One region of the Bacillus sp. JK62 genome, then DNA from elsewhere that is predicted to be linked to it. Evidence: riboswitches for the same ligand, from Rfam matches in the RefSeq annotation. Region 1 holds a riboswitch; the other holds the start of a gene.
What was found. A riboswitch is a leader RNA that binds a small molecule or an ion and turns the genes downstream of it on or off. The one in region 1 is predicted to bind S-adenosylmethionine.
Positions count from the first base shown of each region.

Region 2: linked by a shared signal. The riboswitch ahead of metN (methionine ABC transporter ATP-binding protein MetN) and the one ahead of ACWJJ4_RS01120 (5-methyltetrahydropteroyltriglutamate--homocysteine S-methyltransferase) in region 1 are both predicted to bind S-adenosylmethionine.

Region 1 covers NZ_JBSJQA010000001.1:217,483-224,297, reverse strand. Annotated here, with positions in the region: gene ACWJJ4_RS01145 (DUF4352 domain-containing protein) at 1-380, shown strand, start outside; gene galE (UDP-glucose 4-epimerase GalE) at 427-1,443, opposite strand; gene pepT (peptidase T) at 1,654-2,886, shown strand; gene ACWJJ4_RS01130 (hypothetical protein) at 3,462-3,629, shown strand; gene ACWJJ4_RS01125 (LURP-one-related/scramblase family protein) at 3,732-4,208, shown strand; SAM riboswitch class I at 4,293-4,379, shown strand; gene ACWJJ4_RS01120 (5-methyltetrahydropteroyltriglutamate--homocysteine S-methyltransferase) at 4,458-5,594, shown strand; gene ACWJJ4_RS01115 (methyltransferase domain-containing protein) at 5,628-6,509, opposite strand.
Region 2 covers NZ_JBSJQA010000001.1:833,860-857,726, reverse strand. Annotated here, with positions in the region: gene ACWJJ4_RS04290 (SdpA family antimicrobial peptide system protein) at 1-158, opposite strand, end outside; gene ACWJJ4_RS04285 (DUF1648 domain-containing protein) at 282-554, shown strand; gene ACWJJ4_RS04280 (nucleotide excision repair endonuclease) at 593-967, opposite strand; gene ACWJJ4_RS04275 (NAD(P)/FAD-dependent oxidoreductase) at 1,034-2,149, opposite strand; gene ACWJJ4_RS04270 (class I SAM-dependent methyltransferase) at 2,187-2,888, opposite strand; gene ACWJJ4_RS04265 (DUF2691 family protein) at 2,966-3,427, shown strand; gene csn (chitosanase) at 3,563-4,399, shown strand; gene sufB (Fe-S cluster assembly protein SufB) at 4,435-5,832, opposite strand; gene sufU (Fe-S cluster assembly sulfur transfer protein SufU) at 5,852-6,295, opposite strand; gene sufS (cysteine desulfurase SufS) at 6,285-7,505, opposite strand; gene sufD (Fe-S cluster assembly protein SufD) at 7,505-8,818, opposite strand; gene sufC (Fe-S cluster assembly ATPase SufC) at 8,836-9,621, opposite strand; gene ACWJJ4_RS04230 (hypothetical protein) at 9,798-9,950, opposite strand; gene ACWJJ4_RS04225 (carboxymuconolactone decarboxylase family protein) at 10,143-10,520, opposite strand; gene metQ (methionine ABC transporter substrate-binding lipoprotein MetQ) at 10,612-11,427, opposite strand; gene ACWJJ4_RS04215 (methionine ABC transporter permease) at 11,441-12,109, opposite strand; gene metN (methionine ABC transporter ATP-binding protein MetN) at 12,102-13,127, opposite strand; SAM riboswitch class I at 13,233-13,339, opposite strand; gene ACWJJ4_RS04205 (SCP2 sterol-binding domain-containing protein) at 13,450-13,800, opposite strand; gene ACWJJ4_RS04200 (thioredoxin family protein) at 13,897-14,217, opposite strand; gene ACWJJ4_RS04195 (toprim domain-containing protein) at 14,220-14,585, opposite strand; gene ACWJJ4_RS04190 (YusG family protein) at 14,655-14,891, opposite strand; gene gcvH (glycine cleavage system protein GcvH) at 14,946-15,329, opposite strand; gene ACWJJ4_RS04180 (arsenate reductase family protein) at 15,389-15,745, opposite strand; gene ACWJJ4_RS04175 (acyl-CoA dehydrogenase family protein) at 15,859-17,643, opposite strand; gene ACWJJ4_RS04170 (acetyl-CoA C-acetyltransferase) at 17,663-18,838, opposite strand; gene ACWJJ4_RS04165 (3-hydroxyacyl-CoA dehydrogenase NAD-binding domain-containing protein) at 18,849-21,218, opposite strand; gene ACWJJ4_RS04160 (YuzL family protein) at 21,409-21,549, shown strand; gene ACWJJ4_RS04155 (proline dehydrogenase family protein) at 21,579-22,487, opposite strand; gene ACWJJ4_RS04150 (hypothetical protein) at 22,577-22,834, shown strand; gene ACWJJ4_RS04145 (spore coat protein) at 22,846-23,178, shown strand; gene ACWJJ4_RS04140 (MarR family winged helix-turn-helix transcriptional regulator) at 23,316-23,777, shown strand; gene ACWJJ4_RS04135 (MDR family MFS transporter) at 23,797-23,867, shown strand, end outside.

The DNA of each region.
Region 1 (6,815 bases):
AGAAAACTGAAGTTACTGTTACGAAAGTGGAAAAAAGAGATTCAGTAGGCTCTCAATTTGTCGAGAAAAAAGCGTCTGACGGCGGCGTTATCGTAGCTGTTCAATACACGGTTAAAAATGTTTCAAACAAGCCGTTAAGCTCTTTCTCCATTCCAAGAGCGAAATTAGTAGATTCTAAAGGAACATCTTATGATTCAGATATTGATGCTTCTTCAAGCTATGCAACAGAAACAAAAGTAGACAACAGTAAAATTTTAAGTGACTTGAACCCGAACATTAAAGTGACTGACGTAAAAGCTTTTGAAGTGGATAAAAATGCATACTCTAAAGGCACTTGGAAATTAAAGTTCAGCAACGATGTTGAAGTGAAAATTAAATAATCATCATAACAAAAGAGACCCTCATCATTTGAAGGTCTCTTTCTTTTTACGCCTTTTGGTACCCGTTCACATTGGAGGACTGCCACTTCCAAGAGTCGGCGCACATTTCTTCAAGCCCGCGCTTTGCTTCCCAGCCTAATTCAGCCTTCGCTTTTGCCGGGTCTGCGAAGCATGCGGCGATGTCTCCCGGGCGCCGGTCGGCAAAACGGTACGGCACTTCTTTTCCTGATACTTTTTCAAACGCCTTGACCATCTCCAGAACGCTGTAGCCTCTTCCCGTGCCGAGATTATAGGCGTCGGCGCCCGTTGTGTTCAGCACCTTTTCGAGCGCTCTGACATGGCCCTCGGCAAGGTCAACGACATGGATGTAATCCCGCACGCCGGTGCCATCCTTTGTCGGATAATCATTGCCGAACACCTGCAATCGCTCAAGCTTGCCGACAGCGACTTGTGCGACGTACGGCATTAAATTATTCGGGATGCCGTTCGGGTCTTCTCCGATCCGGCCGCTCGGGTGCGCGCCGAACGGATTAAAGTAGCGGAGCAGCGCAATGCTCCATTCAGAGTCCGCATTATGCAGATCGCGTAAAATCTGTTCCAGCATCAGCTTTGTCTGCCCGTAAGGATTGGTGGCGCTTAAAGGAAAATCCTCAGTGATCGGCGTTGTTTCCGGAACGCCGTAAACCGTCGCTGAAGAACTGAAGACGATTTTTTTCACACCGTGTGCCTGCATGGCTTCACATAAAATAAACGTTCCCGTCAGATTATTATGATAATAACGGAGCGGAACAGCCACAGACTCACCGACGGCTTTTAATCCCGCAAAATGAATGACGGCTTCTATCTCATTTTCAGCAAACACCCGGTGAACGGCGTCACGGTCAAGGAGATCCGCTTCATAAAACACAAGCCCTTTTCCGGTAATGTCTTTCACACGCTCCAATGCTTCCGGTGAACTGTTTGACAGATTATCCAGAACCACGATGTCATAGCCGCCGTTTAACAGCTCGACACATGTGTGGCTGCCGATATAACCCGCTCCGCCTGTCACTAAAATCGCCATGAAGAAAGCCTCCCCTATTGAATGAATTGACCATATTATATCGGTTTTTTCTTCCTCAATCATCCATTTCCAAAAAGTTTAATCGTTTAGTCATCGTTTCTTCATAATTTATTTTCATTCGCGTAAAAAACAGAGCCCTCGATTCAAACGGGTTGTGAAATAGAAATCCCTCCCCCGCGCATGGTAAGATAAGACAAAGGAGATGACGGTATGAAAAATGAAATCATTGAACGCTTTACCTCTTACGTAAAAGTCGATACACAGTCTGACGAAAACAATGAAAACTGCCCTTCAACACCCGGCCAGCTGACATTGGCCAACATGCTGGCAGATGAATTAAAGTCGGTCGGCATGACAGAAATCACAGTCGATGACAACGGGTACGTCATGGCGACTCTGCCGGCGAATACGGATAAAGACGTGCCGACTGTCGGTTTTCTGGCTCACGTGGACACCGCGACCGATTTTACCGGAAAAAATGTGAATCCTCAGATTATTGAAAGCTACGACGGGCATGATATCGTTCTGAATGACAAACTCAATGTCGTCCTGTCGCCTGAGCAATTCCCGGAACTTTCCCGCTATAAGGGCCAGACGCTGATTACAACAGACGGCACGACGCTGCTCGGAGCCGACAACAAAGCGGGCATTGCCGAAATCATGACGGCAATGGCGTACTTGATCAAACATCCGGACATCAAACACGGAACGATCCGGGTCGCGTTCACGCCCGATGAAGAAATCGGCAGAGGCCCTCACAAATTCGATGTCGGCCGCTTCAACGCCGCATTCGCCTACACGATAGACGGAGGCCCCCTCGGCGAACTGCAATATGAAAGCTTTAACGCAGCCGCCGCAAAGCTTACTTGTTACGGAAAAAGCGTCCACCCGGGGACGGCGAAAAACAAAATGGTCAACGCTTCAAAAATCGCGATGGAATTTCATCACGCGCTGCCGAAAGAAGAAGCGCCGGAATATACGGAAGGGTATGAAGGCTTCTATCATTTACTTTCCATGGACGGAGACGTTTCTGAAGCCGCCCTGTCGTACATCATCAGAGACTTTGACAGAGACCGCTTTGCAGAACGAAAAGAATATATGCAGAAAACCGCCGATGCGCTAGCGGCCAAATACGGCAAGGAAAGCATCAAGCTTGAACTGCGTGATCAATATTACAACATGAGAGAAAAAATCGAACCGGTCAAAGAGATAGTCGATGTCGCGTATCAAGCCATGAAAAACCTCGACATCGAACCGATTATCGAACCGATCCGGGGCGGAACCGACGGCTCACAGCTCTCTTACATGGGACTGCCGACACCGAACATTTTCACGGGCGGCCAAAACTTCCACGGAAAATATGAATACATTTCCGTCGATCATATGGAAAAGGCGGTAAACGTCATTGTTGAAATCGCCAGGCTCTTTGAAGAGCGCGCTTAAAACCAAAGCCCCTGCTTTGGTTTTTTTCTTTCACATGAAACCTTTCCTTCTTTCTTTCCGTATATAAGGTATGAAATGGAAAGAAGGAGTGAAGACTATGGCAAGAGGGACTGTAGCGAAAGAATTGAAAAAAACCTTAAAAGACCCGCGTGTTCTGGAGACGAAATCAAATCCTTTTAAAAAACTGCGGAAAATGTTCAAACGATTTTTTTAAGATAACATCTCGTTTTCGTTAAAAAAATAAAGAAAGCGCTGTCAACTCGCAGTCATCTGTTAGAAGCAGTTATTTTGCATATCATACGGTTTTTTAGGGTACTGAATAACACAAGGCAAACGAAAACACTGAAGTAGTTAATTAGACACTTACAAAAAATAGTGAAAAAGTTATATAAACGTTCATCATTCATCATCCGATACAATCTATAGAACCACAACAAGAGAAAAATTTCTTCAACCCATAGTCATTTTTACGGAAAATGACGTTATTTTTTAAAAAAGTGACAATTGTTTGAATACTTTTCGTTTGTTTTTTCGTACAATAATAATACCAAAACTTTTTTTGGGAGGTATGTAAAATGATGCTACTTATTTTCGCTGCTTTGACAGGGTATCTTGTTTTCTCTTTCAGTAAGGACAACCGCCGGAAAACGCCAAAGACAAGCCCGCTGGTGACAGCTGCCGACACGAATAACATCATTGACTTAAATGCGATCCGTCAAAAACGCCGGATGCCGCTATCATAAAAACGACAGCTGCCGCAAAATCGGCAGCCTTTTTTTATGCACCCGGCCGATATGAAACCTTCCGCCTCCTTTTTTCGTACAACATAAAAAAGGAGTTTTTTTATGTACCATTTTTACATCAAAGAGCGAATGTTTACGTTTAAGAATCGTTTTCAAGTGTTTCTTGAAAGCGGAAAAGAAGTCTACAATGTTGAAGGAAAGCTGTTTTCATTCGGTGATGAACTGAAGCTGACTGATTTGGACGGCCGCACGCTCGCCAGCGTCAATCAGAAACTGATGTCGCTCGTTCCCCGTTACGAGATTTCCGTCAGCGGCAAACCCGTCTGCCAAGTCATCAAGAAAGTCACGTTTTTCAAACCGAAATTTGAAATTTCCGGACTCGGCTGGGATCTTACCGGCGATGTGTGGGGCCGGAATTTTCAAGTGACAGACGGAAAATCAAACCGGATGACCGTCACCAAATCATGGATGAGCTGGGGCGATTCCTATCATTTGCAGATTGAAAAGGAAGAGGATATTGCTCTTTGTCTTGCGATCGCCATCGTGATAGATATGATTCTATTTGAGGGTGACAAATAAAAATATTTATCGAAATATATTGACAATATGAGAAAACATACTAAGATTAAGAGTATTACAGTTTATTCTGAAAAATAGCATATTTCCTTATCAAGAGAGGTGGAGGGACTGGCCCTATGATACCCGGCAACCGCTGTTCAGCAGAATGGTGCTAAATCCTGAAGATAAGGTTGAGATTTGCGGACGCAAGCTCTTCCCTATCCGAGGGAAGAGTTTTTTTATATTTCATCAGGAAAGAAGGAATCATTCATGTCACAGCAAAACACAGAACAACCATTGCATACTCTTCTAAGAAAAAACCCGCCGTTTCGCGCGGATCAGGTCGGAAGCCTGCTGCGGCCGGCGGCTGTGAAGCAAGCCCGCCTGCAAAGAGCGGCGGGTGAGATTTCGGCAGAACAGCTGCGCGAAATCGAAAACAGAGAAATCATCCGCAGCGTGGAAAAGCAGAAAGAAACCGGCCTCAATGTCGTGACTGACGGCGAATTCCGCCGTGCCTGGTGGCATTTTGATTTTCTCGAAAATTTAGACGGGGTTGAGGCATTTACGCCTGAAAGCGGCATTCAGTTTCACAACGTACAGACGAAAGCGCGCGGCATTAAAGTAACGGGAGATATTGATTTTTCTCAGCATCCGATGCTCGAAGATTATAAATTCCTGCACAGCATTGCCGGCGATGCTGTTCCGAAAATGACCATCCCAAGTCCGAATATGCTGTTTTTCCGCGGAAAATTGGAAAAAGCGGCCTACCAGAATGATTACAAACAATTTCAGCACGATGTGTCAAAAGCGTATAAAAAAGCGATTCAGGCTTTCTATGACGCCGGGTGCCGCTACCTTCAGCTTGATGACACCGCATGGGCCGTTTTCTTATCGGAAGCGGGGCTTCGTCAGATTGAAGATTTCGGCACAACGCCGGATGAGCTGCGCAAGCTGTTTGCCGCTTCCATTAATGACGCGATCAAGGACCGCCCTGACGATCTGAAGGTTACGATGCATATCTGCCGCGGCAACTTCCAATCCACATGGACGGCTGAAGGCGGCTATGATGCAGCGGCTGAAACGATTTTTGACGGGCTTGACCTTGACGGATTGTTCCTGGAATATGATGATTCCCGCTCCGGCGGCTTTGAACCGCTCCGCTATGTCAAACGCTCTGATCTTCAGCTTGTGCTTGGATTGATTACATCAAAACATGGCGAACTTGAAGACAAGGACGCGATTAAACGCCGGATTGAAGAAGCTTCACAATATGTCAGCCTGGATCAGCTTTGCCTCAGCCCGCAATGCGGATTCGCCTCCACTGAGGAAGGAAACCTGATCACAGAAGAACAGCAATGGGCGAAACTGCGTCATGTCGTCAGCATTGCCGGTGAAGTCTGGAAATAAAAAAAAGACACGCGATCAGCGTGTCTTTTCTGTTTACAGAGGACCGGTTCCGATTAAAATATCGATATCTATCGTAATATCCGCCGCTTTTCGGCTGATAAACCGCCGGATGTTTTCATCAGTACATTTCCATGTTAAGGGCGTCATTTTCACAAGCCGCTCGAGGTCAGGCTGCAATAAGGTCTTCGTGTAACACAGCCGTTTGCGCTCAAAGGTTTGAAAGCCCGCTTGGAATCGTCCGGCCGCAGAATCGGCGGTGTCATTCCGCCGAGGACTGTCTCCGAAGAAGAATTCCCTTACTTCCTTCAAATAATCACGCCGCGGCACCGCTTTAATGACTGTGCCGCCCTTTCGTAAAAGCCTGCTGCATTCCTTGTAATTCCAAGGTGATAAAACAGACATCACGACATCAAAACAGCTGTCGGCAAACGGCGCATCCGCCACATCAGCGACGGCAAAAACAAAATGATCCCCGAAGGCCTTTGCGGCATGCAGCACACCTTCTTTCGAGAGATCAATGCCGATTCCCGTCATGGAAAAAGCGGGCTGAAGCCATTTGCATACGGCGGCTAAATGAGTGCCTTCTCCGCATCCCGCATCCAATATCGCCGCCGTTGTTTGCGGAGATTGAATGCGGCTGATGATGGCGGCGATCTCCTTTTGAACCGGCCCAAAAAATTCCCGGCTGTCAAAAAGAGCGCGTCTCGCTTCGAACAGCTGCCTGTCATAGCGGGTTTTGACCGATTTATTGAGGAAATTCACATATCCTTGCTTTGATATATCAAATGTATGCCCGTGTCCGCACATCAAGCTTTTGTATTGTGAGACCGCCATGGCCGAACTGCATAGCGGACACCTGAATACGGACTGGTATGATTGCAGTAATTCCGCGCGTTTTCTTTTTATAGACGTCAATAAAAACACCTCATTCATTCGTTATTCCGATGAAATGAAAAAGGCATAGACAAATAAACCTCGCAAAATTGGAAGTTTAACCTATTTATCTATACCTCTCATTATCTGTAACGAATGAACTGAATGATCATGAAAATGACCCCTTTTCTGCCGTCTTTTGAAGGCGGTGCCCTCAGATACATTTTATCAGCTGCATCCCGTCTTTACAATGAACCGGAACTGTTTTTCGGGGGCTTTTTATACCTTTTTAATCCAATTACTTGTGAACATCCTTTATTTTCTTTATTTATAATATAAATTTATTAT
Region 2 (23,867 bases), 620 kb from region 1:
TGCGGATAAATCATGGAAACGGTTTTGGATTGGTGCTTGGTTAATTGGATGGCGGAGCTTGGCAGTGCCGCGATGATGGTAAAAAACAAAACGATGATCCAGGCGGCCATGATAAAAAGAAAGAATGAAAACATGCTGGTTTGCTTCTTGTCAGTCAATTGAAACCCTCCTAGCGTATGGAAATTTCATTGACATGATTATACACCATTCAACAGGTAAAATATTGATAAATTAGATTTTTCGGACTAATATACTATTATATGTAAAAAGGGAGTGTTCATATGTTTTTGATGAATGATAAGGTGCTGTGGGGAGCTGTGGTTCTCGCCTTTATTCTGTCGATTGTGTTTTATCCGTTTCTTCCTGCTGATATGGCCATTCACTATGACGTGTCGAACCGTCCGAATACATCAATCAATAAAACGGCCGGCGTCCTGATTTTTCCTGTGCTCATGATGATCTGCATGTTATTCAGAAAAAAGGTCGTCCAGCTGTTCCTCGTCGTTTACTGTCTGCTGATCGTGCATATCGCAGTGATGTGGCTGGCACTGTAAACATAAAGAAAACCGGAGCCCTTAAGCTCCGGTTTTTCTTATTTATAAAATACTTTCTCAATGTTGTATTTCGACTGAAGGGTATTGATCGCGTACGTTTCGTAAATCTCCCTTTCCATCGGATCATTGACGACACATACTTCAATTTTATACACTTCGTCCCTGTGATGTTTAACAGGCGACACATTGTCTTCAAAATGCTTTTTGATTCTTTGTCTTAATTTACGGGCTTTCCCGACAAACAGCAGCTCATCATGAATGTTATAAAACATAAAGATGCCGCCTTTGTCTCTCGGAATTTGGTGAAAATCAATGAAACCGTAAATCGCTTTAATCGCCGGTTCATTTTCCGACGGTGACTGCTGCCGTTCCGTAATGGTTACATCAGGAGCAGGAAGGTTTATTTTTATCAAAATGGGTCACGTCCTCTTATTCATTAAAGCTCCATCCTATCATAAGAATGCGCCAAAAGCTATTTTTTATTCAAGCGCCCCGGCCGGATCATAAAGGCTCAAATCAATTTCCGTCTGCTGCCCGAGCGCGAGTTTCGCCAGTTCAGCCCCCAGATACGGCCCGCTCGTCAGTCCTGAGGCGCCCAGCCCGTTGGCAACGAGGAGTCCGCTGATATTCGGCACTTTGCCGATGACGGGAAGAAAACCGGGAGTAAACGGCCTGAAACCGACTCTTGTCTCTATCATAGTACTGTCTGAAAGCCCCGGCGCCACGGTTAATGCTTTGTCAAAAATCTCGCGGAGGCCGCCGGCCGTCACCCGCAAATCCATGCCGGTATCGTTTTCATGAGTCGCACCCGCTATGATTCTGCCGCTGTCAAAGGCGAGAATGTATTGATCGTTTGGGGGCATGACGACGGGCCAGCCGCCCGTCTCCTCTCCCTGAAGCTCTAAATGAACGATCTGCGCCTTTTGGTATGATACTGAAAAACGGATGCCGAGCGGTTCAAGCAGCTCTCTCGCCCAAGCGCCGGCCGTTACGAGAACCTGGTCGGCAGTAAGCGTGCGTTCTGCGGTTTTCACACCGATGACGGCACCGTCCTCTGTCAATATTGACGCTTCTTCATTGTAAACAGCCGCGCCGTGCTTAACGGCCGCGTTTAACAGCGCCTTACGAAGCGCCCTCCCGTTCACCCGGGCCGCGCCGCTGACATGAACCGCACCGTATTCCTCCGACAGCGCGGGAAACAATGCCTTCGTTTCTGCCGGTTTCAGTCTTGTAATGTCACCGATTTCAGGGGCGTCCTCTCTTCTTTTATAAGCCCTTTCCTCCATTTGGCTGAGCTTTTTTTCATCCGTATGGAGGCTGACGGCACCGACCTTTTGATAACCGGTGTCCGTTTCTCCGTCAGCTTCAAGCTGCTGTATCAATTGGTTATAATAGCGGGCTCCGCCTTTTGCGATCGCATACCATGCCTGATTGCGGCGCTGCGACAGCCACGGGCAGACGATCCCTGCCGCGGCGTCAGTCGCCTGCCCCGGGTGTTTCCTGTCAAAGACCGTTACATCCGCACCGGCCTTTGCGAGATGATAAGCCGCGGACGCACCGAGAATGCCGGCTCCGATAATTATATAAGACTTCATGTGTAACACCTTTTCTATCTGTTTTGTCTTATTTATTTTAACAAATGGAGCGCCCGGTTCCTACCGGAGTCCTGACGGCGACAATGAGTTTTGAAAACGGAAACGTATAATAAAAGGAATATGTTCTTGTGTGAAAGCCGTTTTCCTCAAGAATTGCTCTGTATTGTGATGTATTTTTTATATCTGACACGGCCAATGTGCCGCCAGGCTTCAGCACCCTCACCATTTCCGTGATCGCCCGTTCCCTCTCTTTTCTGCCTGAAATGTTGTGTACGACAAAATGCGAAATGACAAGGTCAAACGATTTATCAGGAAACGGCATGGCTTGCGCGAGTCCGTCATACAAATCAATTTCCAGCGCTCCTTCTGCCCGTCTGTTCTTTTCAAATGCGTCTCTTCCGTTTCCGCCCAGATCCCAGCTTGACCATTTGTCAATCGCTGAGACGTCAGCGCCTTTTTGAGCCGCGGCGATGGCTAGCAGCCCCCGTCCCGTCCCAATATCAAGCACTTTCATGTCCGGCTTTAACCCGGAAAGCGCAAGAATGCGATGGCGGTGTGAAAGTTTAATGGCCGTTGAATACAAGAGCATCCAAAGACCGAGCACTAAAAACAAGGCACCCGTCAGCCAGCCCCAGAAAAGAGGAATCATGCCGTATAATGTGCCTGCGGCATAAAGGAGCGCAAGAAAGATAAATCCAAACGCTCCATAAGGCGCATCAATTCCGTATCTTGTTGTCATAACACTCACCCCTTTCAATATTTATCCAAATGGCATACCATATTATTCTAGCAAAAGCCGAAAGGAGATACGACCATATGAAACGCGGCATCACTTTTGACATCCCAAATGAAATCGGACGGTTTGCGGCAGATATATTACAACCGTTCCCCATCTCTTCCTATACATGGTTTATCGGTGATGGAGAGGCGTATACTGAATTCAATGAAGACACCGATACAGACCTGTTTCCGCAAAATCAGCGCATCATTCAGGGCCAAGAACTCCGTCAGCGTCTGGAAGGAGACCCTTATTATATGATTTTTGCTGAATTGAAAGCTTTCCCGAGCAGGATGGTAACGGAAATCAATACGTATGAGGAATATTTGGATAGTTCCTGTGAACTTGTGCTTCTCATTGCAGATTGCTCGTATGTAACGTTATATTGCAAAGATCCGGACATGCTCGAAGCCCTTTTTCAGCAGGCTGTACAATGCGGGTTTCACCGCGTTGACTATGTTACAGATGAGAATGACGCGAGAACGGGATTGTCTGTCTGATGAAGGTGCGTTCTTTTTATGAAGCGCCTGATAGGGCTTAGGATTCAAAATATTGACAAATTCATGTGTTTTCAACAAAAAAACAACCCCTCATGTATACTGAGTGTGTAACTTACATATGAAAGGGGTATGGCAATGAAAATCAGTTTGAAGAAAAAAGCAGGTTTTTGGAAGAAGACGGCGGTTTCATCTCTTATTTTCACCCTGTTTTTTGCCCTGATGATGAGCGGTACGGTTTTTGCGGCCGGGCTGAATAAGGATCAGAAGCGCCGGGCGGAACAGCTGACCAGCATCTTTGAAAACGGAAAGACGGAAATCCAATACGGCTATGTTGAAGCATTGGATGACGGAAGAGGTTACACCTGCGGGCGGGCCGGCTTTACGACGGCTACCGGAGATGCGCTGGAAGTAGTCGAAGTATACACGAAAGCGGTGCCGAATAACAAATTGAAAAAGTATTTGCCTGAATTGCGTCGTCTTGCGAAGGACGAAAGCGATGACATCAGCAATCTGAAAGGATTCGCTTCTGCCTGGCGCTCACTTGGCAATGATAAAGCCTTCCGCGCTGCTCAGGATAAGGTAAATGACAGCTTGTATTATCAGCCGGCGATGAAACGTTCAGAAAATGCCGGACTGAAAACGGCCTTGGCCAAAGCGGTGATGTACGATACGGTGATTCAGCATGGCGACGGCGATGATCCAGACTCCTTTTATGCCCTGATTAAACGCACGAACAAAAAAATGGGCGGGTCACCGAAAGACGGAACGGACGAGAAGAAATGGCTCAATAAATTCTTGGATGTGCGCTATGACGATCTGATGAATCCGTCAGATGAGGACACCCAGGATGAATGGAGAGAATCGGTTGCCCGAGTCGACGTTTTCCGCGATATTGTCAAAGAGAAGAACTACAATTTAAACGGGCCGATTCATGTCCGGTCAAGCGAATACGGAAGTTTCACTATTCAATAAATAAAAAAACCCCGCCATATGGCGGGGTTTTACTATTAACCGATAGAACCTTCCATTTCGAACTTAATCAAACGGTTCATTTCAACTGCGTATTCCATCGGAAGTTCTTTTGTGAACGGCTCGATGAAGCCCATAACGATCATTTCTGTTGCTTCTTCTTCAGAAATACCGCGGCTCATCAAGTAGAAAAGCTGTTCTTCAGAAACTTTTGATACTTTCGCTTCGTGCTCCAATGAAATGTTGTCGTTCAGGATTTCATTGTAAGGGATTGTATCAGAAGTTGATTTGTTATCCATAATGAGCGTATCACACTCGATGTTTGAACGGGCGCCGTCCGCTTTCCGTCCGAAGTGGACGATACCGCGGTATGTTACTTTTCCGCCCTGTTTCGAAATCGATTTTGATACGATTGTGGATGACGTATTCGGTGCAAGGTGAATCATTTTCGCACCTGCGTCCTGATGCTGTCCTTTGCCCGCAAGAGCGATAGAGAGCGTCATGCCGCGCGCGCCTTCACCTTTCAGAATGACAGCCGGATATTTCATCGTCAATTTAGAACCGATGTTTCCGTCAACCCATTCCATCGTCGCGTTTTCTTCACAAACCGTACGTTTCGTTACTAAGTTGTAAACGTTGTTCGCCCAGTTTTGAATTGTTGTATAACGGCAGTAGCCGCCTTTTTTAACGATGATTTCAACAACCGCGCTGTGAAGCGAGTTTGTTGTGTACACAGGAGCCGTACAGCCCTCTACGTAATGAACGCTTGCTTCTTCGTCAACGATGATCAGCGTACGTTCGAACTGACCCATGTTTTCAGAGTTGATGCGGAAGTAAGCTTGAAGCGGTGTTTCAACCTTCACGCCTTTAGGCACGTAGATGAAAGATCCGCCGGACCAAACAGCTGAGTTCAGCGCCGCAAACTTGTTATCAGTCGGCGGAATGACTTTCGCCCAGTGCTCGCGGAAAATGTCTTCATTTTCTTTCAGCGCGCTGTCTGTGTCTTTGAAGACAATGCCTTGCGCTTCAAGATCTTCTTTCATGTTGTGGTACACAACCTCAGATTCGTACTGTGCAGAAACACCGGCAAGGTATTTTTGCTCAGCTTCAGGAATACCGAGTTTGTCGAATGTCTGTTTAATTTCCTCAGGCACTTCATCCCAAGAACGCTCTGAACGCTCAGACGGTTTTACGTAGTACGTAATTTCGTCAAAGTTTAAAGAGTTTAAATCCCCGCCCCACTGCGGCATCGGCATGTTGTAGAAATGCTCAAGAGATTTCAGGCGGAAATCAAGCATCCATTGAGGCTCTTCTTTCATGCGTGAAATTTCTTCTACGATTTCTTTTGTCAATCCGCGCTCTGAACGGAAAATGGAAACGTCCTTATCGTGAAAACCGTACTTGTATTCACCAATTTCAGGCATTTTTTTAGCCATCCATTTTCACTCCAATCTTTTAATTGCCGCCTTTTTCGCCAGCGACTCCTTTTTCAAGTGCTTTCCATGAAAGGGTGGCACATTTAATCCGGGCCGGGAATTTCGAAACGCCTTGAAGGGCTTCAATATCCCCGAGATCTATCGAGTCGTCATACTCTTTCCCTTGCATCATGTCTGAGAAAACCTTAGACATGGAAAGGGCGGTATCAATATCTTTTCCTTTAATCGCCTGCGTCATCATGGAAGCTGAAGCCATGGAGATGGAGCAGCCTTCCCCTTCAAACTTCGCTTCCTGAACGGTATCGCCGTCAAGCTTCATTGTCAGTCTGATCCGGTCGCCGCAAGTCGGGTTGTTCATATCGACGACGATGCTGTCATCCAAAACCCCTTTGTTGCGCGGATTTTTGTAATGATCCATGATCACTTGTCTGTATAATGTATCTAAATTTGCATTAAAAGACATTTGTAAAGTACTCCTTTGTCTTTTGGAGGGCTTCCGCGAGCTTATCGATCTCTTCCTCTGTATTATACAGATAAAAACTCGCTCTCGCAGTAGCAGATACATCCAGCCATTTCATGAGCGGCTGGGCGCAATGATGGCCGGCTCTGACCGCAATGCCCTCAGCATCGAGGACAGTCGCGACATCATGAGGGTGAACCTCATCAAGATTAAATGTCACAAGTCCCGCCCGCTCTTTCGGACCGTATACCGTCACGCCGTCCAGCTGCTCGAAACGGTCAAGCGCATAGGCTGCAAGTTTATGCTCATGCCGGGAAATCTCGTCGAGTCCGATCTCTTCAAGAAAATCAATCGCGGCTCCCAATCCGATCGCGCCTGCGATAATCGGCGTGCCTGCTTCAAATTTCCACGGAAGCTCTTTCCAAGTTGATTCATAAAGCCCTACAAAGTCGATCATTTCGCCGCCAAATTCGGCCGGCTCCATATTCTCAAGCAGTTCTTTCTTGCCGTACAGCACGCCGATTCCCGTCGGGCCGCACATTTTATGGGAAGAAAGCGCGAAGAAGTCGCAATCCAAGTCCTGAACGTCGATTTTCATGTGCGGTGTGCTTTGCGCCCCGTCCACCACGATGACCGCGCCATTGTCATGAGCGATTTTGGCGATCTCTTTAATCGGGTTGATCGTGCCGAGCACATTTGACACATGAGCGACTGCCACGATCTTCGTATGGCTTGTGACAGTCTGCCGGACGTCGTCCAGTGAAAGCGTGCCGTCTTCCTGCATCGGGATATATTTTAAAGCCGCGCCGGTTGCTTTTACTGCCTGCTGCCACGGAATGATATTCGCATGATGCTCCATTTGGGTGATGACCACCTCATCACCGGGTTTTAAGCTGGCGCGGGCATAGCTCAGCGCCACCATATTCAGTGAAGTTGTCGTGCCTTTTGTGAAAATGACCTCAGCCATTGACTTCGCATTGATAAACTTACGGACTTTTTCACGCGCACCTTCATAGCCGTCTGTCGCTCTCGTGCCAAGAGTATGAACGCCTCTGTGGACATTGGAATTGTATTTGCTGTAATACTGATCAACTGCTTCAATGACAGCCCGCGGCTTCTGGGAAGTCGCCGCGCTGTCAAGGTACACGAGGTCATGTCCGTTCACTTGCTGATGAAGGATCGGGAACTGTTCACGAATATCGGTGATATTCATTATTTTACTTTCCTTTCGATGACGGAGACGAGCTGTTTCTTAACTCCTTCAATCGGAAGCTCTTTTACCACCGGAGCAAGGAATCCGTAAATGACTAAGCGCTCCGCTTCTTCTTTCGGAATTCCGCGGCTCATTAAGTAGTAAAGCTGGATCGGGTCCACACGGCCGACAGATGCCGCATGTCCTGCAGTTACATCGTCTTCATCAATTAAGAGAATCGGGTTTGCATCTCCGCGTGCTTTTTCACTCAGCATCAGGACGCGGGATTCCTGTTCAGCGTTTGCTTTAGACGCGCCGTGCTCGATTTTGCCGATTCCGTTAAAGATGGAAGATGCGGCATCTTTCATGACTCCGTGCTTCAGGATATAGCCTTCAGAAGCCTTACCGAAGTGGATGATCTGCGTCGTAAAGTTTTCCGTCTGTTCTCCTCTTCCGACAACTACGGTTTTCGTATCGCCGTATGTGCCGTCTCCGTAGAGGTTTGTCGTATTTTCAGAAATCGTGTCGCCGTCGTTCATCAGTCCGAGCGCCCACTCGATTTTGCTGTCGCGTCCGCGCGCGGCTCCGCGGCGGTTGACGTATGTTGTGACACCTGCTGACAGGTTGTCAACGGCGCCGTACGTCACGCTGGCATTATCACCTGTGACCACTTCACTGATAATGTTGAATACCGCTTCTTTCGGATTCACCGTGCTGATGTAGTTCTCAACGTAAGTGACGGAGCTGTGGTCTTCAGCGACGATCAGCACGTGGTTGAACAATGCCGTGTCATTGCTTTCATGAACGTAAACGGCCTGAACAGGCGTCTCCACCTGAACGTTTTTAGGAACATAAAGGAATGCCCCGCCGTTCATTAATGCCGCATGAAGCGCAGTCAGTTTATGTTCGTCGACCTTTACGCCGTCTTTCATGAAGTATTTCTCAACGAGGTCGCTGTGCTCACGGGCAGCCGTTAAGATGTCCGTGAAAATGACGCCTTTGTCTTTCAGTTCTTTGGAAAGAGAAAGGAAAGCAGGCGTTTGATCACGCTGCACATATAACGTTTTGTCTTCGTTTTCGATATCGATCAGCGCTTTTGCTTCATCAGCTAAATCTTCTAAAGAAGCAAGCGGCGCGTTTTCTACTGTATGCTTGTTGAACTTTGTAAAGTTCCAATTTGTGATTTTTGTTTTATCAGGCTTAGGCAGCGGCAGATCTTCAGCTTTTTCAAGAGCCTGTAAGCGCAGGTTTTTCAGCCAGGCAGGTTCTTGATGCTTTTCGGAAAAGCCTTTGACATATTCCTGATCTACGGATAGTTTCGTTTCCAATGTCATGATTATCCCCCTAACGCTTACGCTTCTTGGCCTACAGTTTCGTCTTCAATGCCTAGTTCTTGTTTAATCCAGTCATAACCTTCCGCTTCAAGGCGCTGTGCAAGCTCCGCGCCGCCGGATTTCACTACGCGTCCCTGCATCATAACGTGAACGACATCAGGCGTGATGTAGTTCAGAAGGCGCTGGTAGTGAGTGATCATTAAGCAGCCGAAGTTTTCGCTGCGCATTTTGTTGATTCCTTTAGAAACGACTTTAAGCGCATCGATATCAAGACCTGAATCGATCTCGTCAAGAATGGCGATTTTCGGCTCGATCATCATAAGCTGAAGGATTTCGTTGCGTTTTTTCTCCCCGCCTGAGAAACCTTCGTTCAGGTAACGCTGCGCCATTTCAGGGTCCATTTCAAGGAACTCCATGTTTTCGTCCATTTTGCGGATGAATTTCATAAGAGAAATTTCATCGCCTTCTTCACGGCGTGCGTTAATCGCAGAGCGAAGGAAATCGGCATTTGTCACACCGCTGATTTCGCTTGGGTACTGCATCGCAAGGAAAAGACCCGCCTGAGCGCGCTCGTCCACTTCCATTTCCAGTACATCTTTGCCGTCAAGCGTGATGCTGCCTTTTGTAACTTCGTATTTCGGGTGTCCCATAATCGCTGCTGAGAGCGTGGATTTACCGGTACCGTTCGGCCCCATGACAGCGTGGAATTCGCCGCCTTTTATTTCAAGGTTTACACCTTTTAAGATCTCTTTTCCTTCGATTTCAACGTGAAGATCCTTGATCGTTAATGTTGAAGCAGCCATATCTATACCTCCAAAATATATAATCATTATTCTCAATTTATTCTCATTCTAATTTTATAACAAATGAAAAGTAAATACAACTTTTTATATTACCCGGAACATTCCTAAAGTTTATCAAAGATCAAGGCGTAATTAAAGCTGTTTGAAACAGAAAAAGGGCGGAAATCCACCCTTTTTTACTGACCGATTTTCTCATTAAGCTGCGCTGCGAGGAACTTGCTTTTTTGATATTCAAGCTCCCTCTGCCGTTCGACTTCCATCCTTTTTGAAAGACGCCGTCCGTATTCCTCGTAGCCGATGCCGTGTGACTTCTGCATCGCTTTTTCCATTTCAGGCGTATAGTCAAGGTCCAGTCTCTCGTGGCTGGTGCAGATAATGAATCAATCCCTTCATATATTTGTTTCTATTGTAACAATGATCCGCTGCTCCGGCCAAAGAGGGTGTGCCCCTGAATCCTTTCGAATGTGCCGGAAACCGGCGCTCGCTTTATCTGAAAAACGGTATTCACACGATTGCTCATTCTAATGCGTCGTATGTCCGAATTCCTGAATACACTGCTGCACGAGGGTCACTCCCTGACTGAGAGCCGCGCCGCCCCCGAATGCCGCCGCGACGCTGATGACCTCAAGGATGTTTTCTTCTGTGGCCCCTTGGTCAAGGCAGCCCTTCGTATGATAAATCATGCAAAATTCATCTTGAGCGCTGATGCTGATGCCCAGAGCGATTAATTGTTTCTCTTTTTCAGTTAATGAATCCGCTGAGAAACACTGCTCAGTAAATTCATTAAACTTCCGCCCCATCATCGGCATTTTTTGCTCGAATATGCCTAAACCTTCTTTATATTGTTTCAATGCGTCATGCACGCTTTTTCCGTTATCCTGGTATTGAGCCACTGCCATTCCTCCAATCGTTAACCTTCCTTTTTATTATGGACAGTTCTCCGATTAATACCCGAAAAAAACCCCGGATGATTCATCCGGGGTTTTCGCTTTATTCAGATACGGGAAGCACGGCTCCGTCGTATTTTTTCTCAATAAAGTCTTTGATTTTCTTAGAGTGAAGCACTTCCATAAGCGCTTTGATTTTCTCTGATTTTTCGTCACCTTTGCGTACGGCGATGATGTTTGCGTACGGGTTGTTTTTCGTTGATTCCACTTGAATCGCATCTTTTAACGGATTCAGTTTGTTTTGAATCGCATAGTTGACGTTAATGAAGACTGCATCGCCTTCTTCTTCATTATATGCTTTCGCCGTTAATTCAGGGGCGATTTTTTTGAATGTCAGGTTTTTCGGGTTTTTCGTAATGTTTTTCGTCGTCGCTTCAATCGTTTTTACCTTCGGATCAAGTGTGATCAGTCCGGCTTTTTCAAGCATCGCCAGCATACGGCCTTGTTCAGCGACATTGTTAGTCATGATGATGGTCGCGCCTTTAGGCAGGTCTTTCAGCGATTTGTATTTTTTCGTGTAAATTCCGAATGGCTCAAGGTGAACGGCTCCGGCATTCACGAGTTTGTAATCTTTATTTTCTTTCATTTCCTGTTCAAGGTAAGGAACGTGCTGGAAGTAGTTCGCATCCACTTCATTATCAGCTAACGCTTTGTTGTACATTTTGTAATCGTTCAGCACTTTTACTTTTAATGTGTAGCCTTTTTCCTTCAAGAGCGGTTCCGCTTCTTTTAAGATTTCAGCATGCGGTGTTTTTGTCGCGGCGACAACGATTTCCTTTTTATTCGAGCCGTTTGATCCGCAGGCGGCTAAAACTCCCGCGAACACAAGCAGCAGCGCACTTAATACAATCTTTTTCAATGTAAATCCTCCCTTATCTTTTGTCTATTATATTTGTAATTACATCACCGATAATCTGAATGATAAAGACGATGATGAGTATAAATACTGTCGCTACAAACGTTACATCCGTATTATTGGACTGGTAGCCTTCTACATATGCAAGGTTTCCGAGTCCGCCTGAACCGATGGCGCCGGCAATGGCGGTAGATCCGATCAGGGCGATGGCCGTCACGGTGATGCCTGAAATTAACGCAGGCATTGATTCAGGAATCAGCACTTTGAAGATAATCGTCGATGTCTTTGCTCCCATTGATCTGGCAGCTTCGATGACTCCTTTATCGACTTCCCGGAGCGCAATTTCCGCAAGACGGGCGTAAAACGGCGCGGAGCCGATAATCAGCGCCGGCAATGCGGCATTCGGTCCTAAAATCGATCCGACCAAAATCTTAGTAAAGCCGAGAAGCAGAATAATTAAAATAAGAAACGGAATAGACCTGAAAATATTAACGACCGCCGCAATCACGGTGTTAATGATTTTATTTTCCCATAAGCTTCCCTTGCCCGTTAAAAAGAGCAGAAGACCGAGAATCGCTCCGATGATAAATGAAAAAACTAAAGCGATGACCGTCATATAAAGGGTCTCATATGTGGCCGTCCACAGCTCGGTTATATCAACGTTCGGGAACCATTTTTCAAACATTTGTGATCACCTCTGCTTCTACCTGTTTGTCTTTGATGAACCGGATCACGTTTTCTACTTCTTTTTCCTGACCGTCAATATGAATGAATAATGAACCGTAGGCTCCGTCCTTCGTCTGTGAAATTTTCCCCTGCAGAATATTAACGTCCACATCAAAGTTTCGGATCATTTCCGTAATGAGGGGCTGCTCGGCGGCCTGCCCGACAAATGAAAGCTGAATCGTTTTCCCTGTCGCTGTTTCCTGCAGAAAATGCTGGATGGTTTCTTTCGTCTCCTCCGGTTCTGTCACCTGCTGAACGAAACGCTTGGTCATCGGTTCGCGCGGGTTTCTGAAAACTTGGAGTACTTCGCCTTCTTCAACGACTTTCCCGTTTTCCATGACGGCGACTCTGTTGCAGATTTTTCGGATGACGTGCATTTCATGGGTAATGAGCACGATCGTCAGACCGAGTCTGTCATTTATATCGGATAAAAGATCCAAAATTGAATCGGTCGTCTGCGGATCGAGCGCTGATGTCGCTTCATCGCACAGAAGGACTTTCGGATTATTGGCGAGCGCCCGGGCGATGCCGACACGCTGCTTTTGACCGCCGCTCAGCTGCGACGGATAAGATTTTTCTTTCCCCTCTAATCCGACCAGTTTAATCAATTCATCAGCGCGGCGGACCCGTTCACTTTTTTTCACGCCGGCGATTTCCAGCGGGAACATAATGTTCTCCCGGACGGTGCGCGACCACAAAAGGTTAAAATGCTGGAAGATCATGCTGATTTCCTGGCGCGCTTTTCTCAGCCCGCGGCTGCTTACTTTATTTAATTCCGTCCCCGCGACTTCCACGGTTCCCGACGTCGGCTTTTCAAGGCCGTTCAGGAGACGGATTAAGGAACTTTTACCAGCTCCGCTATATCCTATAATTCCAAATATTTCGCCCTTTTTGATATCAAGAGTGACATCTTGGACAGCATTGACATCCCCATGCTTCGCTTTGTAAATTTTTGAAACATTTTGAAGATGGATCAAAGCAATCACCCGCCTTACACTATTCTAAGAAATCTTCCGGGTTTCTCCGCAAAAGAAAAGCCTTTCTGCAAAAATGAGCAGAAAGGCTTATTGAAAAAGGCCTTTCTCTCATCTTTCAAAGCAGACCGCTTCGAGTGAATTGGCACCATTTCAACATTGTTGATGGTTGCCGGGCTTCATAGGGCACTTCCCTCCACCTCTCTTGATAAGAGAAAACATATCGTATTTTCGTCCGGAAATTCTTACTGTAGAATAGCACGGCGAATGATAAAAAGTCAATAAAATAAATATTGGAAGCTATTGTCACATAGTAGATTGGCAGTTACGGCCGTTTACTGATCGCCTGAAAAAATCCGTTTGTCAGCCAGAGGATGGCCTCCAGCTTCAGCAGGGCTCTGAATGATCCTTTCACTTTGAGTTTTCCGCTTTGGATAAGCTTTTGCAAAGAGACATCACCATGCAGGAGATGGATGATTTCCGTCTGGTTTCCGTAAAAGGTCAAATTAGATTTTTCCTTTGAAGCCGACGTTTTTCTCATTTCTCCCTGTCCGTTAATTGAGACCGTTAAGGCTTCTGTTTCTCCTTGGAATGTAATCAGCAGCGTTGAGGCGTTTAATAGCGGTTTCAAAAACAGATGCTGTCCGTCATTCTCTGAAACTTCTATTTTCTCCACTCGTATAACCTCCCGTTTTAATGGCCATACATACACTTTCTCTTTTTAACGGACAGAACCCTTTATAAACCGCACGACATTTTCCTGTAAATATTGTCACATCGGGAACGTTTGCGATGTTTTTTGTTTAATCAGCTCATATAAATAGGAAACGGAGCGGAAGGCGTATCCTTTCTCAACAAGCTCTCCGCCTTTAAACAGCAAAAAGCACGGAACGCTTTCAATCTGATAGGCTTTGGCGAATGCGGGGGAATAATTCACGTTGTTTTTATAGAAGGCGGCGCCGGGCAGCATTTCTTCGACGACAGTAAGCATTTTGGACGCCAGCTGGCATGTGCCGCAAAACGGGGTGTACAAATACAGGAGATAAACGTCATCCTGAATCGATTCGAGTTCATTTTCTTGGAGTTCTTTCATGATTACCACCTCAGGTCGTTCTTTTTCAAAAATACAGTGTCAGCATCAAAGCCGGCTCTGATCAGCACAGATGCGAGATGATGGCCCGGGCACGACTCGACTTGCCTGTATGTTCTGTCTATATAAATATGTCGCGCTTCGGGAAGCTCCCGTTTCAGCTGTTTTCTTAGTTTTTCTCCGGAGTCATCTGCGTCCGTTAAAATATAGACGTCTCTGTCAAACAGGCGGTCCGCCAAATCTTCCAGTTCGGTTTGGCCGATCGTCCCGTTTGTACAGACGATTTCCGCGGGTTCGATGAGCACTTCCCTGACTTTGATTTTATCAGATTTTCCTTCTACGATAATGACCTTTTCATCTCCGTTGTACATAAGCGCGTCACCTGCCGATTGTTTTAGCGTCAGATTGAAAAAGAAGGCAGTGAAATTCACCGCCAACTGTTAACACCAGCCATTCTCATAATCGCAATCGACATATTTCGGATCGCTGCCGTTTATGACATCGGCTGTTTTATAAAATTTTTGATTTTCAAATGAAAAGCCCTGTTTGAGCTCGTACTGGTCCATGCCTGTCATCTCGCCGATGGCTTCATTTTCATGAAACAAGGAAAACCGGCCGTTTTGAAAGCGGCCCGTGACGTTCTCCGTCACATCGACCTTTTGTTTATCAAAAGCCATTTTAGACACCTCCCGTTACAGATAGAGTGTCCAAATGGCCCCTTTGCTATCCGATCAGTCTTCCTGTGTCATTTCGTCATATTGCTCAGAAGTCATGAGGTTTTCGATTTCTTCAGCATCAGCCGGTTCCACGACGATCATCCACGCTTTTTCATACGGAGACTCGTTTACGAATTCAGGACTGTCATCAAGGTCTTCGTTCACTTCCGTCACCGTTCCGTTAATCGGTGCGTACAGTTCGGATACGGTTTTGACGGATTCCACGCTGCCGAATGGCTCGTCCGCTTTAATTTCGGCGCCGACTTCCGGAAGCTCGACAAATACGATGTCGCCAAGTTCGGCTTGCGCGAAATGTGTAATCCCGATACGGGCTTTTCCGTCCTCAACTTTGACCCATTCGTGCTCTTTGGAATAACGCATATCTTTCGGTGTGCTCATCTAAATCCCTCCATTTTTTTCTTATAATAAGAAGATACCATAATTCTTTGAACCTGGCATTACATCCAATATTTTTCGAATTGGTCTTCTTTAAAGCCGACAGTGACTTTTTCGCCGTCTGTCGTAATCGGGCGTTTCAGGAGCATACCGTCTGATGCCAGAAGTTCGAGCTGTTCATCCTCTGACATATGATACAGTTTTTCCTTTAAGTTCAGCTCGCGGTATTTCATTCCGCTCGTGTTGAAAAACTTTTTCAGCTCAAGACCGCTCTTTTCATAGAGGTCTTTAACTTCTTCTTTCGACGGAGTTTCCTCCGCGATATGTATTTCGTTTATTTCCTTACCGCGGTCTTCCAGCCATTTTTTCGCATTACGGCACGTTCCGCATTTAGGGTACCAGTAAAAATTTAACGACATCTTCTTCACCCCTTGTAAATGATCGTCGTTATTTTAACACAATCACTTGTAAAAACCTATAACGTTGCTTCATGAAAAAGCGCCCCTGATGAAGGAGCGCTTTCAGCATGTGATCAGACTGTATATTTTTCTTCACGGAAGACGGCTGCTGCCGCTTCACGTTTTTTCTGAATGAGGTTTTTCGGCGTCAGGCGCGTCAGTTTACGCAGCACGGAAAGCATCATGCGGAGGGAATCTCCTTCCTCCATGGCGATCAGTGATTCTTTGGCGTGCGCTTCAATGTTCTGAAGGGCTTCCTGGGCAAAGATTTCTGTATATAACAGCTTCTGCGCGGCTTTTTCGGCACCGTCCGCCGCAATTGCTTTTTCCGTTCTGAGGACGGCGGATTCCAAAGCGTACAGCGCGCTGACAATATCGGCAATGTTCACCATGATTTCCTGCTCGCCTTCAATCTCTTTGCCGTATTTCTGCGCCGCGAGGCCCGCTGTCAAGAGGGCGATTTTTTTCGCCTGTCTGACAATGTATTTTTCCTGTTCAAGAGGTTCTGAGCCCGGCTCTTCAGGCATCAGCATCATGAGTTCATCTTGGAGCGCTTTTGCTTTTTCAAAGAGCGGCAGCTGACCTTTTACGGCTTTTTTCAGAAACGTGCTCGTTACGATCAGGCGGTTGATTTCATTTGTGCCTTCAAAAATCCTGTTGATTCTTGAGTCGCGATAGGCGCGCTCCACTTCATATTCCTGCATAAACCCGTAACCGCCGTGAATTTGAACGCCTTCGTCGGCAATGTAATCAAGCGTTTCAGAACCGCACATTTTGTTGAGCGAGCATTCAATCGCGTACTCGGCGATGGACTTCGCGACTTCGCGTCCGTCTTTTTGCTCCTCTTCCGTCAGTCTGCTCATATTATCTTCGAATAAGCCCACTGTTCTGTATACAGAGCTCTCCATGGCGTAAAGCCGGGCTGACATCGTCGCAAGCTTTTCCTGAGTGAGCGTGAAGCTTGCGATCGGCGTTTTAAATTGCCGGCGCTGGTTTGCATAAGCGGCAGACAGCTCAATCACCCGTTTTGAAGCGCCGATTGTGCCGACGGCAAGCTTGTAGCGCCCGATATTCAGGATATTAAAGGCGATGACATGGCCTTTTCCGATTTCGCCGAGAAGATTTTCTTTCGGGACTTCCGCCTGATCTAAAATCAGCGTTCTTGTCGATGAACCCTTAATCCCCATTTTTTTCTCTTCCGGTCCCGTTGATACGCCCGGATAGTTCTTTTCTACGATAAATGCGGAAAACTTATCTCCGTCCACTTTAGCGTAGACGACAAAGACATCTGCAAAGGCGGAGTTTGTAATCCATTGCTTTTCCCCGTTAAGAATATAGTGTGTGCCCGCTTCATTCAAAACAGCCGTCGTTTTCGCGCCGAGGGCATCTGAACCTGAACCGGGCTCAGTTAAGGCGTATGCCGCGATTCTTTGTCCTGAAGCCAAGTCCGGCAAATAGGTTTTTTTCTGTTCTTCCGTTCCGAAGAACACGATCGGCAATGAGCCGATACCGACGTGAGCGCCGTAAGATAGCGAAAAGCTGCCGGCACGTGAAAACTTTTCCGTAATGAAGGCTGAACTGATTTTATCCAGGCCGATTCCGCCATACTCTTCAGGCACGTCTGCTCCGAGGAGGCCGAGATCCCCGGCTTTTTTCAGCAGTCTGACCGAATGCTCAAACTGATGGTTTTCAATTTCATCTATATAAGGAAGCACATCGTTTACGACATAGTCTTCTGTCGTTTTGCCGATCATTTTATGTTCGTCTGTAAAGTCCTCCGGAGTGAATATTTGATCATATCCCGTCTCTTCAATCAGAAAGCTGCCGCCTTTTTTGACGTTGACCGTTTCCTGTTTCATGCTTCGTTTCCCCCTTGTTTTAAATGAGCTCAAATACGCCGGCAGCGCCCATGCCGCCTCCGATGCACATCGTCACCACGCCGAATTGCTCGTTTCTCCGTTTCATTTCATGAATGAGTGACAGGGTCAGCTTCGTCCCCGTGCATCCGAGCGGATGTCCGAGCGCGATGGCGCCTCCGTTGACGTTCACCTTTTCTTCATCAATCCCGAGCGATCTGATGACTTGAATGGCCTGTGAAGCAAAGGCCTCATTCAATTCAAAAAGCCCGATATCCTGTAATTCGAGTCCGGCAAGCTTGAGCGCCCGCGGAATGGCTTCAATCGGACCGATCCCCATTACCTCAGGGGGAACGCCGCCTACGGCAAAGGAACGGAATTTGACAAGCGGGGCCAATCCGAGCGACGAAGCTTTTTCGCGATCCATCAGCATGACAGCCGCCGCGCCGTCACTCGTTTGTGAAGAGTTCCCGGCCGTCACGGTTCCCGTTTTAGAAAAAGCCGGGCGGAGCTTCGCCAAGACGTCAGCCGATGTGCCGGGGCGCACGCCTTCATCCTGAGAAAAGGTAAATTGTTTTTTCCGCGGCTTATGGTCATCCCCGACTTCTGTCAGCGATACTTCAACCGGCACGATTTCGTCATTGAATTTCCCCTCTTTAAGGGCTTTCGCGGCATTCTGATGGCTGCGGACTGCAAATGCATCCTGGTCTTCTCTGGATACGCCGTACGTTTCGGCGACCTGCTCCGCCGTATGCCCCATGCTCATGTAATACTCAGGCGCATGCTCCGCCAAAGCGATATTCGGCCGTGTCACATGCCCCATCATCGGAACTTGCGACATGGATTCCGCACCGCCCGCAATGACGGTGTCACCCGCGCCGATCATAATTTTTTCAGCACCGTAAGCGATGGATTGGAGCCCGGAAGAGCAGTAGCGGTTCACCGTAATGGCCGGCACCGTATGAGGAAGCCCCGCCAGCGCACCGATATTCCGCGCCATATTTAATCCTTGTTCGGCTTCAGGTGTTGCACATCCGATAATTAAGTCATCGATATTTCCTTCATAGCCGCCTGCCCGTTTCAGCGTTTCTTTTACACAAAGCGCGCCTAAATCATCAGGACGAACGGCTGCAAGCGATCCTTTTTTCGCTTTACCGACCGGGGTTCTCGCACCGGCCACAATGACTGCTTCTCTCATAAACACCCTCCTAGTTCCGTAAAGGTTTGCCTTTGACGAGCATATGCTGCATTCTCGCTTGAGATTTCGCCTCGCCAGCGAGGCTTAAAAAGGCTTCTCTTTCAATCTCGAGTAAATATTCTTCTGAAACCTCCGTGCCGAACGGGACTCTTCCGCCGGCAATGACATGGGCCAGCTTCTTCGCAATCTTCATATCGTGATCGGATAAATAACCCGACCGTCTCATTTGGTCTGCTCCGAGCAGTAATGCCGCACAGCCGGTTTCTCCGGTGACTTTCACTTTTTTGCGGGCAGGCGGACGGTATCCGCTGTCATATAAGGAAGCAGCCAGCTGTTTCGCATCGTGCAGCAGGTGATCCTGATTCATGCTGATACGGTCTGCCGCGGACAAAATCTTCATGTCACGGGCTTCGTGTGCCGAACCGGACACCTTGGCAAGCGCGATTGTTTCAAAGGTTTTAATCGCTGCGTCCATCAGTTCACTTCCGCCGTCCAAATAATTGATGTACAGCTCTTTGTTTCCTCCGCCGCCCGGAATAAGGCCGACGCCGGTTTCAACGAGACCCATATACGATTCGCTCGCCGCCTGAACGCGTGCCGCCGGGAGACAGACTTCCGTGCCGCCGCCGAGTGTCATCCCGAATGGCGCCGCTACAACGGGTTTAGCGCTGTATTTGATGTTCAGCATCGTCTGCTGAAAACGGCGGATGACAAAATCGACTTCCATGAAGTTATCATCCTGGGCTTCCATTAAAATCATCGCAAGGTTTGCTCCCGCGCAGAAATGTCTGCCTTGGTTACCGATGACAAGACCTTTATAATTCCGCTCCGTTTCCTCAAGCGCATTGTCAATCATCTGAATAATGTCTAAGCCGATCGCGTTGCTTTTCGTATGAAATTCCAGCAGCGCGACATCATCGCCGAGATCAATCAGACTTGCGCCGCTGTTTTTAGTGATAACGCCTTTTGTTTCTTTTAACGTCTGCAGGCTGATCCGTTTCGGATTTTCTTTCACAGCCCTGTATTGGCCGTCTGAATAATAAAATTGTGTTCCGTTTTCCTTCATATAAAATGTTTCATGGCCCTGATCAAGCATTTCTTTCACCCAGCCGGGGAGTGCTGCGCCTTCTTCTTCGAGCCGCTCCGCTGATTTTCTGACGCCGATGGCATCCCACATCTCAAACGGTCCGAGCTCCCATCCGAAGCCCCATTTCATGGCGTCATCAATTGCTTTAATATCATCAGCGATCTCACCTAAAAGCCGGGCTGAGTATAAGAGTGTTTGCGATGTGATATTCCAAAGCAGGCGTCCGGCGCGGTCATCGGAATATACAAGCGCTTTCATTTTGCCTTTGGCACCCTTTGCCTGTTTGGCGGCTTCTAAAGCGGGCGTCTTCATTTTCGAGCGCTCACCGTATGTCATGGTCAGCGGATCGAGTTCATATATTGTTTTACCTTCTTTTTTGTAAAATCCTTGGCCTGATTTGCTGCCCAGCCAATTGTTTTTCAGCATGTCATTCATAAATTCAGGAAGCTTAAACATGTCTTTTTCAGCACCGTCGGCTTTATCATACACATTTTTTGCCACATGAGCGAAAGTATCAAGCCCCACAACGTCAAGGGTTCTGAAGGTCGCGCTTTTCGGTCTGCCGATCAAAGGCCCGGTCACCGTGTCCACCTCGCCGATGCGGCAGCCGGAAGAAAGCATTTCTCTTACCGTGACCAGCAGGCCGTACGTACCGATGCGGTTGGCGATAAAGTTAGGCGTGTCTTTTGCGATGACGACACCTTTCCCAAGCGTGTTTTCTGCAAATGAAGTCATAAACTCCAGCACGTCAGGATCTGTTTCCTGAATTGGAATGATTTCCAGAAGCTTCAAGTAGCGGGCCGGATTAAAGAAATGGGTTCCTAAGAAATGAGCTTTAAAATCGGCAGATCGGCCTTCCGCCATTTTTGTGACGGAGATACCGGACGTATTGCTCGACACGATGCTTCCCGGTTTCCGGTATTCATCAACGAGTGAGAAAATCTGTTTTTTTACGTCAAGATTTTCGACGACGACTTCAATAATCCAATCAGCATCCTTCAATTGAGCTGCGTCATCTTCCAAATTCCCCGCCGTTATATAGTCGAGATTGGCAGCCGAAGTCAGCGGCGCCGGTTTTTGCTTCAGCAGCTTTTGCATGGCCGATCGGCTCAGTCTGCTGCGGACCTCCGGGCTTTCTAATGTCAGCCCTTTTTTCGTCTCATCCTTTGTCAGCTCGTTTGGCACAATATCAAGCAGCAGGACGGGAATTCCGATGTTAGCCAAGTGCGCGGCAATTCCGGACCCCATAACGCCTGATCCGAGAACGGCTGCTTTCTTTATAAACTTGTGCATGAGTCATCCCCCTTGAACTTTGAATGAATAGTCATTCATTTTTTCGGCAAAAAAAATGAAACCCTTTTCTTCTTTCATCTTAAAAGATTTTCAAGATGACTTCAATAGCAAATATGGAATTTTTTAAAATTTTTCGGCTTCCGCATGTTCCATGGCGCGGGCGGGAAACTTAAACCCGGAGGTGAAGGGAATGGTGCGAGGGAGAAAAGATCCGTCTTCTGCCGCAGTGAGCGCGGCCAGCATGAAAGGAAATGCGGGACCGAAGCAAAAATACGGCGGCGGCAAACGGACGAGCCAAAATCAGCAATATAAAAAAGACAACATGGAATAACATACTGCGGCTGCTTTTTGGAGCAGCCGTTATTTTTTGAAGATCCCTTTCAGCACAAACGCCGCATTTGCCGGGCGCTCGGCAATTCTTCTCATCAAGTACCCGTACCAATCGGTTCCGTACGGGACATACACCCTCATCCTGTATCCTTCTTCGGCAAGCTCCTTCTGGCGCTCCGTTCTGATGCCGTACAGCATTTGGAATTCAAACTGCTCCCGGGGAATCTGATGCTCGCTGATGAGTGTTTTCGTATAAGAAATGATGTCATCATCATGTGTTGCCACCGCCGTTTCATGGCCGCTCAAAAGCTGCAGCTTAATCAGCTGCTGAAAATGAAGATCGGTTGCTTTTTTATCAGGGAACGCAACGGCCGCCGATTCTTTATAAGCGCCTTTTACAAGCCTGAGCCGCGGCTTATATGGCATCAGACCGCTGATGTCTTCAGCTGCCCGGTACAAATAAGCCTGAATGACGGTGCCGAGCATCGGAAAATCCGGCTTGCACCGCTTATACAGCTCAAGCGTACGGCCGCATCTTGAATAGTCCTCCATATCAATCGTTACAGGCACGCCGCGTTCTTTTGCCTCCGTCAATATGTCTCTGACATGCTGTTCCGCGAGTTCCTCGGAAATATCCAGACCGATGGATGTTAATTTCAGCGACAGCTCACAATCCAGTTGATTCTCGGCAATCGCCCTGATTGCTTTTTTACATTCTTCCGCCGTCCTTTTCGCATCCTTCTCTGAACCCGCATATTCACCTAGATAATCAATCGAAGCCGACAGCCCTTTTTGGTTCAGCCGCTTTACCGTTTTCACAGCTTCCGTGAGCGTTTCCCCTGCAACGAACCTTCCCGCGCCGAAGCGGATTCCGTAAGCCTGGGCGAATTTTGTAAGCATTTTATTTTTCGACAAAAATAAACATATGCTCCGCAGCAAGGATGAACTCCCTCCTTTTTCTTTTATTCGTGTATGAATTTCCGGTCGCAGAGAAAGCTAAAAAGAACAGAATTGAAGGAGGCGTTTATATGAACAACCAAGAGCAGCACGGAAACTTGCCGCCTGCCGTCATCTCAACGAAAGACCATTTGTATCTTGAGGACATGCTGAACTGGAATCTGCTTGCCATGAAAAAAGCGCATTTTATGGCGGAACACTGCCAGAATCAGACGTTAAAACAAGAGCTTGATCAGATCGGCCGGATGCATGAGAAGCATTATCAGCACATATTAGGCCGCTTGAACCCCGATCAAGGCGGACAGACAACAACAGGCTACATGCAATAGGAGGACAATACATGGAACAGCAAAATCAAAAAATCACGAATCCGCAAACGCCCGTGCCCAATACGGCGCAAATGAATGACAGAGACTTGGTCAATGAGCTGCTGACGACGGAAAAATACATCACGGCTTCATATTGCACAGCCCTGCACGAGTTCAGCCACGAGTCTCTTTATCAAGATATTCAGGCGATTTTCGATGAGTCACAAAAAGCGCAAAGAAGATTATACGATGTGATGTTTCAAAATGGCTGGTATTCCATTGAAGCCGCCGATACCCAAAAGCTTCAGCAATCGTATCAGAAGTTCCGGCAGACCATTCAGCAGCAGTCTCCTTACCAGCAGTAAAACGAAGAAGGATTTGATGTTTTCGCCAAGCATCAATCCTTTTTTATTTTTGCACAAAAAGATTGACTTATCATTAATCCTTATTTATATTTAACTAATGTTAATTATTTTCTCGAGGAACAAGATGAGGAGGAGTTATGAAAAACGCGGATCAATATGTGTCTGACATTCAGAAATCCCTTCAGACGCTGCTGCAAAACATACAGCCTGAAATGGTGGAAAGCATGGCAAAACACGAGGTGACGCCTGCCCAATTATTTGTTTTAGCCAGCCTGAAAAAACACGGGAGCTGCAAAGTTTCCGAAATTGCGGAACGCATGGAGGTAAAGCCGAGCGCAGTGACGCTGATGGCCGACCGCCTCGAACAAAAAGGACTTATCGTCCGCAAACATAACCAGCAGGACAGACGCGTCATCGACATCAGCCTCACCAAAAAAGGCGAAACAAAATTCGAAGATGTAGTGGAAGGACGGAAAGCGATACTGGCGCGAAACCTGTCCGTTCTGACTGACGACGAACTGATTCAGTCCGTGAACATCATCCGCAAAGTAGCGGAAGCCGCCGAGAAATACGCGGCTGATCAAAAAGAAAACGAATAGAAAGAGGAGCTGCCGAAACATGAGCATTGAAAAGAAAGATCCAAAACGCACATTATTAATAACAGGCTTAATCATCGCCATGTTTTTCTC